DNA from 2 places in the Alteromonas sp. DY56-G5 genome. Region 2 is predicted to be linked to the other one. Evidence: predicted binding sites of a transcription regulator. Region 2 holds the regulator's gene; the other holds the start of a gene.
What was found. The regulator ArgR, encoded in region 2, controls arginine synthesis, uptake and breakdown. The targets are predictions, from matches to a motif close to ANTGAATANNTATTCANT.

Region 1 (5,624 bases), on a different contig from region 2:
CGCGTTTACCAATTAATGACGCATCAAGCTTTTCAATTGGTGTAAGTCGACGAATATGCTTATCTAGCCACTCTTTATAAGGGTGACGTGCTTTTAAGTCTTCATCAATTTCAGTAGAGCGCCAGATTTTGCCTGTGTATGTGTCTACAGCAAGCATTTCACCTGGGCCTACACGGCCTTTTTCAATTACGTCAGCTTGCTCGTAATCCCAGATACCTACTTCTGAGGCTAGGGTAATGAAACCGTTCTTAGTAATAACGTAACGAGCAGGACGTAGACCATTTCTATCAAGGTTACAGGCAACGTGGCGACCGTTAGTCAAAACGATACCCGCTGGGCCGTCCCATGGTTCCATGTGCATAGAGTTAAACTCGTAAAATGCACGAAGATCATCGTCCATGGTCTTGTTGTTTTGATAGGCGGGTGGAACAAGTAACCGCATAGCACGGAATAAATCCATACCGCCGGCTAAGAATAGCTCCAGCATGTTATCCAGCGAGGATGAGTCTGATCCTTCAGTATTAACGAAAGGGGCTGCATCTTTAAGATCTGGAATAAGTGGCGTTGCGAATTTAGCAGCACGTGCCATGGCCCAGTCGCGGTTTCCTTTAATGGTGTTAATCTCACCGTTGTGCGCAAGGAAGCGGAAAGGCTGAGCAAGCGGCCAGCGTGGTAGTGTATTTGTTGAAAAGCGTTGGTGGAAAACGCAAATTGCGCTTTGCATACGCTCATCGGCAAGATCGTGATAAAAGGCAGGTAAGTCTTTTGGCATTACCAAGCCTTTGTAGATCGTTACCAAGCCTGACAAACAAGCTACGTAAAAATCGGGATCTTTCTCAAGACGTTTCTCAGCGCGGCGGCGGATCATATACAAACGACGCTCAAGGTCGCGTTTTCTCCAACCTGCTGGCGCGTTCACAAATACCTGTTCAATTTGTGGAACACCCGTTAGCGCTAATTCACCCAGTACTGAGTGGTCGACAGGCACTTCGCGCCAACCCACTACTGAAAGTGTTTCTTTTTCTAGTTCTTCATTAAGTACTTCACGCGCGGCTTGCGCAAGTACCGGGTCCTGACTTAAGAAAATCATGCCCACGCCGTATTTTTTGCTGAGTTTCCAGCCATTTTCTTCGGCGATTGCATGGAAGAACGCATCCGGTTTCTGTAGTAATAAACCACAGCCGTCACCGGTTTTCCCGTCGGCGGCGATACCGCCACGATGCTGCATACGGTCAAGACCGTGTATTGCAGTAGTTACCAATTCATGACTGGCTTCCCCATGAGTGTGAGCGATTAAGCCAAACCCACAGTTGTCCCGGGAATCATTGGGATTATATAAACTCATCTCTTAACTCCTTCAACCTTTTGACTGGGCAAGGTATGCGTTGCGTGTAGATGCGCCTAGGTTTGCGTATCACAACATTATTAGACGTCTTTTATGCCTGCGAGCGGTATTGCTCGCGGCGTGCGCCTTTCTTGTCGTTATTTTATTATTAGAGGATTCCAGTCGTTTCCGCATTTTTATGCATTATTGCGATGCGGGCCGTACAAAATACCCACATTAAAAACTAAAATCAAACGCTAAAAGTATAAGCTTTATAGTGAATTAGTATAAATATAATTAAATGTTTATTAATCAGTTGCTTACGTGTCGTCATTTATGTTTGTAACAAAAATGTTATCAGTATTGCAAAGTGAATAACTCACCCCTTATAAATGATATTACTTCTCATTTGCGTTTTATTAATGAATAAATATGCTTTGAAATTGATGTTTTATGTTGTCAGTAGCGGTTTGCGGTGTATTTTTATTAATTTGTAAAGCTATGGTTCCACTAATATAAGTAGTTTGCTATATTGGTTGAAAATTAACCACAGGTAAGGCTCGTGGTGCGCTGAAGGATGTTGATAGAGAGCCCTGTGTGGGAATTGAGTGTACGCTTATGTGAAAGGCGAAGAATAAAAATTCACTGTGGTGGCGTGCTGTTAAGACAATAAGGATTATTGTATGAATACACTACATGCTTCACCACTGCCTATATTTAGTATAGATGATCATATTCTAACTGGCGACAATATCACCTTCAGGCTTTCTCCTAATACATCTGGGCGTTTTCAATCTGGATCTCCCGATACTATTGTTATTCATTTTACCGCCGGTAGTAGCCTTTCATCTTCGGTGAATGTCTTGACCAATGCCGATAGCGGTGTGTCAGCTCATTTTGCCGTTGGACGCAATGGTGACATTGTTCAAATGCTTCCGACCGATAAAATAGCGTGGCACGCAGGAGAAAGTTATTACGAGGGGCGTAGTGGCTTGAATCAGTACTCTATCGGCATTGAATTAGACAATGCCGGCCAGCTTAAGGCTAGAGGAGACGGCACTTTTGAAAGTTGGTTTGGCGAAATTTTTGGCGAGAATGAAGTATTAGCTGCCCAGCACATTAACCAACAGTCTATGGGCTATTGGCACAAGTACACCGACGTACAAATTGTTAGGACGCTATCGCTGTGTAGCCACTATAACATCTCTACTATCGTCGGGCATGAAGAAATAGCGCCGTCACGAAAGGTCGATCCTGGCCCCGCTTTTCCCCTTCAAAGACTCAAAGCCGCTGTTTTGCAAAGTGATAGTGAAAGGTGGGCAACTGAGTCAAGTGATTCGAATTCACAGCGAGAGGCGCATGATCAAATTCAGCGGGATCTCGCTAGCCCTGTAAAGCGGGTGGCCAATGTAAGTGCCAATTCGCTGAATGTGAGAAAAGGGCCAGATGTTTCGTACCCAACTGTCGAGAACGGTTTGAATAAGGGCGAAGTGCTAAAAATACTGGAAAAGCGAGGGGAGTGGGCGAAAGTGTCTTACACGAAGGTAGGATGGGTGAATACCAAATACATTAATGAAATTACTGAAAAGTCGCCTTTCAAATCCTAATTCTGAGCAGGGCCACAGAGTTATGCTTTGACAAACCGCATTCCCGAAAAGAGGAAAGCCTGATAGGATAACCGCAAAATAAGCTTAAATTAGACGTACATGCATTCAGATTCACCAAACGATTCTTGGGCAATTCGCTTTGCCCAATTTGTTCAGCGTTTTGGCACTCTAAAGCTCAGCATATTGTTTGTTGTTCTTTCGCTTGTGTTTACGCTAGGGGGCTCATACGTAATTCGCGTGAGCATGGGAAGCCAGGTTCAGCCCGATGACTTCATCAGTGCTGTAGTACTGACCATGTTATCTGCGCCTTGGGTACTTTATTTCTTTAGTGAGTTAATCAAGCAATTAGAAAACTCACGTACCAACTTAAAGGAAGTGGTAAGCCAGTTGGAAAGTTTGCGTGAAGAAGATGTCTTTCTTAACCGCGAACTTCAAAGCAACATCAGACAGCTTAATCACGAGATAGAGCAGCGCAAGCAAGCACAAGAAGAGCGTGAGGCGCTGTTTAAAGACTTAGAAAAAGAAATTCAGGATAAATCAGAACAAGAAGCACAAGCACGCCGCTTATCAACCTTGTTACGTTCAATCATCGATGCCTCACCAGACTTAATATATTACCGAAATGAAGAAGGCAGGTTTGCTGGTTGTAACCGTATAGCGGAGCTTATGACGGGCAAAACCGAGCAAGAGCTGCTTGGCTTAACGCCAAAAGACGTATATGAGGAAGAGCTTGCCCGCCAAATTGTAGCGAGTGATCACGAAGTTCTAGAAACCAACGCCAGTATCACAGAAGAGCTGTGGCTTCGCTTTGCTGATGGACGTCGTCGTTACTTCGAAATGAAGCGTGTACCTTTCTTCGATAAAGACGGTAATCGCCTTGGCTTGTTGTCGTTCGGTCGAGACATGACTGAGCGTAAGCAAGCTGAAAATGCTGCTGCAAAAGCAAGTACCGACAAAACTCGCTTTATCGCAACCATAAGTCATGAGCTACGCACACCGCTAAACGGTATTGTGGGCTTAAGCCGTATGCTGCGTGATACGGAGTTGAGTGAAGAACAATTTAACTGGGTAAGTACGATATACGCCAGCGCTATAACATTAGGTAATATTTTTAACGATATTATCGACCTTGATAAGTTAGACAGAGATAAGCTTGAGCTGAGTCTAAAAACCATATCGTTGAAAGACTTTACCGAAGAACTTAGCAGCATTATTCGTTTACTTGCAGCCGACAAACAGCTAGAGCTTAAAACGACAATTAACGAGCCGCTTCCCCGTCTTGTTGAAATAGATGGTACGCGCCTTCGTCAGATATTATGGAACATCCTGTTTAACGCAGTGAAGTTCACACAAAAAGGTCACGTAAGTCTAACGGTTTCATCGACGAAACCTGATGGTGATAAGGCGTATGTAACATTTGTGATTGAAGACACGGGCGTAGGTATTCCTGAAAGCGAAATTGATAAGATTTTTGCCATGTACTATCAGGTTGATCACCCTGACCACCAATCGGCCACAGGTACCGGTATTGGATTGGCAATTTGTAAGCAAATGGTCGACTTGATGAAAGGTGAAATTCACGTTTCAAGTAAAGTGGGTAAAGGCACCCGTTTTGAAATTGTGTTGCCAGTTCAAATTTCTAATAGCCCGATGAAAGTCGCGCAGCTTCAAGTGACAGGGCTCAATATCTTGTTAGTAGAAGATATTGAATTGAACGTCATGGTCGCTAAAGCCTTGCTCGAGAAGCTTGGCCAGAAAGTCGATGTAGCAATGACCGGTCAAGAAGCCATAGACAAAGTCAGGGAAAACCAATACGACCTTATCTTGCTTGATATTCAATTGCCTGACATGACCGGATTCGATGTGGCAAGTACGATTATTGAAGAAGATCTGGTTATGCAAACGCCCATCGTGGCGCTAACGGCAAACGTCATTAAAAAGCGTGATGAATACTTAGAAAACGGTATGGATGACGTTATTGCTAAGCCGATTAAAAAATCTCGCGTTATCGAGGTGTTTAACGAGCTGTTCCATGCACCACCTGCACCGCTTGAAATTGATGGCGAAGTAGAGCGCCCTGAACCTAACAAAACATTAAGTAACATTTTAGATATGGACTTGTTACAGATGTTAGTTGATACCATAGGGGATGAAATGGTGCGCGCTAGCGTTAAAGTATTCCAAGAAAAAATGCCTGAATACATGGAAATACTGCAGCTAAGCTTAAGTGCGGACGAAAAGTCAGAAGTGTGCTCACAGGCTCACAAAATTAAAGGCGCCGCTGGCTCTGTTGGTTTGGCTCGTGTACAGCGTATTGCTAATCAAATTCAGCAAGGCGACCACCCTACATGGTGGGAGAACGTGCATGATTGGGTGGAAGAGTTACAAATGGCGGTTCAGCACGACATGAAGGCACTACACGATTGGCTGAATGAACAGCAGGTTGATGACTAGTTAGCATAACGCGCTCTTTAATAGGAAACGTAAAAAAGAGGGCTTGCCCTCTTTTTTGTTATAAAAACTGCGCTAGAGAAAGCGTTCAGAGCAGCGTTGCTAAGTAGCAAAGTAGCTAAGTAGTTAAGTAGCTAAGCCTCTCCTTAAAAAAAGGCGGCAGGCTGATCTTATTTATACAGTGGTAAAAGGAATTAATGCGATGACAATTAGCGCACAACAAGAAACCGTGTTTTCGAATA
Region 2 (5,624 bases):
ATGATCAACGCTGCGAAAACCCAGTTAGTACAGCGCCTGATGGTCGTGGTGTTTATGACTGTAGCGAAGGTCCAGAAGCTATCGTAACAAGCTCAATTGATGAAGGTGATTCAATATTATACGCCTTGTCTGCTTCAAAAGCTTGGGATACCTCTTATGGCTCATTCGACTTCTTTACAAGTTATACTTATGCTGACGTAGAAGATATCGGCTATGGTACATCTTCAACTGCGACATCTAACTACTCCGACTTTGCTGCTTATGATCGTCAACAACCACAAGCTGGCACGTCTAACTTCCAGACCGAGCACCTTTGGAAAATGCGCTTCAATTGGAAGAAAGAGTTAATTGACGGCTATGAAACGACTGTTTCAATCTTTGCCGAGCGTCGCTCTGGCCAGCCTTATAGCTACACATTCGATGAAAACAACGCATGTGTGCTAGATGTTGGTGGTGGTCGTTGTGCGCGTGAAAGCCGTAACGATGATGCAGGACACCTGCTTTACGTTCCAGATGGCATCAATGATCCATTGTTTGCAGCAACTTCATTTGGTGGTGACCTAGCAGCTCAGCAAGAGTTCATCGACTATATTAATAGTTCAGAGCTAGCTCAGTACAAGGGTGGAATTGCTGAACGTAATGGCGACAACTCTCGCTGGTCAACAATCATTGATGTGCGTATTCAACAAGAACTACCAGCGCTTTACCCTGAGCATAAGTTGACGGTTTTCTTTGATATAGAAAACTTCGGTAACCTACTGAATGACGATTGGGGCCGCATCGAGCGTACTCGCTATGAATATGAGCGTGCTGTAGTTTCTGCAAATATCGTAGATGGTCAATATGAATATTTTGACTTGAACAGTGATTCACGTATTAAAAACCTAGAAGTGCTTGACCAATCAGTATGGCAAGTTCAGTTCGGTATTAAATACGACTTCTAATTACTTAGTTTAAAAAAGTTGTAGTGTTAGGTGCCACTCTCCTTAACAGGAAGTGGCACTTTTTTATGTCTGCGATTTATCTCACACACCTGTTACTTACCGCGCATAGCCTTTGCTTATGATCTAAGTCCCTCCACTACACGAATTAACTGACGAGAAAATTTTTTAAATGCTCGCAAGGAGGGCTTATGACAAAACGTATGCTAATGGTAATGACGTCTCATGAAATAATGGGTGATACGGGTAAGAAAACAGGCATGTGGTTAGAAGAGTTCGCAGCGCCATATTACGCATTTAAAGATCAAGACTATACGATTACCCTTGCGTCGCCAATGGGAGGCCAAGTACCTATCGACCCAAATAGCCTTGCAGATGATGCGATGACAGACGACGCAATAAGATATACAAAAGATGAACTGGCGCGAAGTGCAATGGCGTCGACCATACCGCTTGAAGATGTGCGTGCTGAAGAATTTGACGCCGTATTTTACCCGGGCGGTCACGGCCCTTTGTGGGACCTTTCTGACAACGCGCACTCGATTAAGTTAATCGAAGACACAATTGCAGCGAATAAGCCTGTTGGTGCAGTGTGCCACGCTCCAATCGTGCTTAAGGACGTTAAAACTCCAGATGGCAAGTACTTAGTTGATGGTAAACAGGTAACTGGATTTTCAAACAGCGAAGAAGCGGCAATGGAACTCACTGACGTAGTGCCTTACTTAGTTGAAGATGAGCTAGTCAAAAAGGGTGGAAAATATGAAAGTGCCGACGATTTCGCCGTAAAAGTGTGTACTGATGGCTTGTTGGTAACGGGACAGAATCCACCATCGTCACGCCCCGCAGCAGATGCGCTAATTAAGCTTTTATCTTAGGAAAGCTTCAGTTAATTACCGAGTCAGAAACCGCATCTTGTATGCGGTTTCTTATTTTTTGATTGTCAGCTTTTGGAGCCATGGCTAAACGTTTTCAAATAAATCTTCAACGCGTTGTCTTAATTCTTCAATTCTTGTCACGTCAGCAGGGGCAATAAAAATCGTGTCATCACCCGCAATCGTCCCTAATACGCCATCTTTTTTACTCAATGAATCAAGTAGACGAGCAATAAGCTGTGCAGCACCAGGGCTGGTTCTAATGATTACCATTACGTTGTTGTGAACGATATCCAGTACTAGCTGTTTAAGAGGGCTTTTAGCCGTAGGCATACCTAGCTCTGGAGGCAAGCAATACACCATGTCACCTCGGGCATTTCGCGTGCGTACCGCGCCGAATTTGCTTAGCATTCTAGAGATTTTAGACTGGCTGATATTGTCGAAGCCTTGTGCTTTTAATGCATCAACAATTTCACCCTGTGAACCGTAACTTTCTGCTTTAAGAATTTCTTTAAAAGCTTTGATGAGTAGCTCTTGTTTTGCGTTTGCCATTAGCGCTCTTTTCTTTTTTGAGGGTTATCGTTAGGAATTATATTTAGTATGCGTATATTGTGCCGTACAGGTAGACTTTGCGCAATTTCTTTGCATAATCATTCATGATAATGAATATCGAGATAAAATCGCCATAAATAACGTTAATAAGACGATCCGGTGATTGAGTTTTCCCCCGCGTTGCATTAGTGTGACGTTCCGTTTAAATACGTGAAGTAATCCCATAGGAGAAATGGTATGAAAGTAGCCGTGTTAGGTGCTGCCGGTGGTATTGGTCAGGCGCTGTCTTTGTTGTTGAAAACACAATTGCCAGCAGGTTCAGATTTAGCGCTTTACGACGTAGCGCCAGTTGTTCCTGGTGTTGCCGTTGATTTGAGCCACATCCCCACTGCGGTAAAAGTAACCGGTCACGGTAAAGATGACCTAGCTGATGCACTAACTGGAGCAGACGTTGTTCTAATTCCAGCGGGTATGCCTCGTAAGCCAGGTATGGATCGCTCTGATCTATTCAACATCAACGCCGGCATTGTTAAAAACCTAATCGAAGGTGTAGCTGATAACTGCCCGAACGCGTGTGTTGGTATCATCACTAACCCAGTTAACACTACTGTTGCTATTGCAGCTGAAACGCTTAAAGCAAAAGGCGTTTACGACAAGAATAAGCTTTTCGGTGTAACGACACTAGACGTTATCCGTGCTGAAACGTTTGTTGCTGAACTTAAAGGTGTAGACGTATCTTCTGTGCACGTACCGGTAATCGGTGGTCACTCTGGTACAACTATCCTTCCTCTACTTTCACAAGTTGAAGGCGTAGAGTTCACAGACGAAGAAGTTGCTAGCCTAACTACTCGTATCCAAAACGCGGGTACTGAAGTTGTTGAAGCTAAAGCGGGCGGCGGTTCTGCAACCCTATCAATGGGTCAAGCAGCGGCACGCTTCTGTCTATCTCTAGTTGCAGCAATGCAAGGTGAGAACGTTGTTGAGTACACTTATGTACAAACTGACGACAGCGACGACGCAGCATTCTTTGCACATCCAGTTCGCCTAGGCGCAAACGGTGTTGAAGAAATCTTGCCATACGGCGAGCTAAGCGCATTTGAAGAAAAAGCGAAAAACGACATGCTTGAAGGCCTACGTGGCGACATCAAGCTAGGCGTAGACTTCGTAAACGGCTAGTAACGCCTGAAGCGGATGTACTAGCATCTGCTAGAAAAGGCTGGATACGTTCTTACGTACCCAGCCTTTTTTGCATTTAAGACATTACAAAAAAAGCCTGCTCAATGAGCAGGCTTTTCATTATAACGTTACGCGTTCATTGGGCTCTAGCCTGTATTACGCATACCAATTGCAATACCCGCGATGGTAACCATCATGGCACGCTCTAGGCTAGTGTTTTGTGCATCGTCACCGGCTTTACGAATACGATCCAGAAGCTCAATTTGCAGGTAGTGAAGGGGCTGAAGATATCCTGCACGGATCTCCATAGACTCTTTACCCTGCGGGTCGTTCTTCATGATGTCGCCGTCACCGGTTATAGCCAACAGCGACGAGATGCTTTCTTTAAGCTCGCTACGCAATGCTTCACCAAAGTGTTTAAGCTCTTTGGGTACCAAGCGCTCATCATAAGCTTCGCTGATTCGCGGATCGGCTTTATGGAACACCATGTCCAGCATTGAAAGACGTGAACGATAGAACGGCCATTCGCTGAACATCTCGTTAACCACTTTTTCATTTTCCGGTGTCTTCACGCTATCGATAGCGCGCATAACGCCTAACCAGCTTGGCAGTACCAAACGGGTTTGTGCCCAGGCAAATATCCATGGAATCGCACGTAGGCTCTCAATACCACCTTGTGGCTTACGCTTCGCTGGACGACTACCTAGTGGGAGTTTGCCTAACTCTTGCTCTGGCGTTGCAACACGGAAGTAAGGTACGAACTCTTTATCGTGACGCACGGTTGCACGGTAGTTATCGCGACCTTGGGCTGCCATTGCAGTTATAAGCTCTCGCCATTCTTCTTTTGGTGCCGGAGGCGGGAATAACATGGCTTCAATTATGGCGCTGGCGTAAATACCTAGGCTGCGTTTAGCCAGCTTAGGCATACCGAATTTATAGCGAATAGTTTCGCCTTGCTCAGTTACGCGGAAGCCGCCGTCTAGCGAGCCAGGAGGCTGAGAGTAAATGGCAGCATGTGCTGGCAAGCCACCACGACCAATTGTACCGCCACGGCCGTGGAATAGCGTCAGGCTTACGTCAAACTCATCAGCAATCGCAACCAAGGCTTCTTGTGATTGGTATTGAGCCCAGCCCGCAGCAAGTGCACCTGCGTCTTTGGCTGAATCTGAATAACCAATCATAACGAATTGACGACCTTTAACGTAACCGCGATACCAGTCGATAGACAGAAGTTTGCGCATTACGTCAGGCGAGTTGTTCAAATCGTCTAGCGTCTCGAACAATGGCGCCACTGGCATTGGCCAATCTACACCACTTTCTTGAAGTAGCAGCTGAACGGCCATAACGTCCGATGGCTCACTGGCCATAGAGATAATATAGATACCAAAACCGTGTTTGCTGTGCTTCGCAATTACCTTACAGGTATCAAGCACTTCTTTCACGTCATCAGACGCATCCCATTGAGCAGGGAATAGCGGGCGTTTTGAGCCAAGCTCGCGCAATAAGAACGCTTGCTTGTCGGCTTCGCTCCACTGAGCATAATCACCAAGACCTAGGTAGCGTGTTAGTTCGCTGAAAACGTCTGCATGACGTTCAGAGTCCTGACGCACGTCAAGGCGCAGAAGGTGAATGCCAAATACACGAGCACGACGAATAGTGTCTAGCAGCAGACCGTTTGCTACAACTTGCATTCCGCAGTCTAACAGTGACTGGTAGCAAAGCATCAGTGGTTCAATTAGCTCATCATCACTTTCAACCCAGTTTGAAGTATCTGGGTTTTTACCTGCTAAGTAGTCGCTAATGCCATCGCGGGTTGCGATGAACTTGTCCACAAGTGGACGAAGAAGGGCGCGGTATGGCTCGTTGGCGTCGCCGACTTTTTCGCGTAACGCGTCGTTGCAGTCGTACATTGAAAGCTCAACTTGCAAGCGATCAAGATCAATCGCGAAAAGCTTGGCCGCACGTTTTCTAGCAAGTAATAATACTTGCTCAGTCACTTTTGACGTTACAAATGGGTTGCCGTCTCTGTCGCCGCCCATCCAAGAGCTAAACTGAACGGGAGACGCATCTAGTGGCAGTGATA

Region 1: NO989_RS07640 (N-acetylmuramoyl-L-alanine amidase) is a predicted target of ArgR. The motif match lies at 1,746-1,763, and genes of this name have one in related genera.

Annotation. Positions count from the first base shown of each region.
Region 1 covers NZ_JANHZQ010000011.1:31,229-36,852, reverse strand. The annotation lists gene gltB (glutamate synthase large subunit) at 1-1,345, opposite strand, end outside; gene NO989_RS07640 (N-acetylmuramoyl-L-alanine amidase) at 2,008-2,931, shown strand; gene arcB (aerobic respiration two-component sensor histidine kinase ArcB) at 3,031-5,385, shown strand; gene NO989_RS07630 (PH domain-containing protein) at 5,585-5,624, shown strand, end outside.
Region 2 covers NZ_JANHZQ010000014.1:59,952-65,575, forward strand. The annotation lists gene NO989_RS09260 (TonB-dependent receptor) at 1-944, shown strand, start outside; gene NO989_RS09265 (type 1 glutamine amidotransferase domain-containing protein) at 1,133-1,816, shown strand; gene argR (transcriptional regulator ArgR) at 1,901-2,365, opposite strand; gene mdh (malate dehydrogenase) at 2,603-3,541, shown strand; gene ppc (phosphoenolpyruvate carboxylase) at 3,688-5,624, opposite strand, start outside.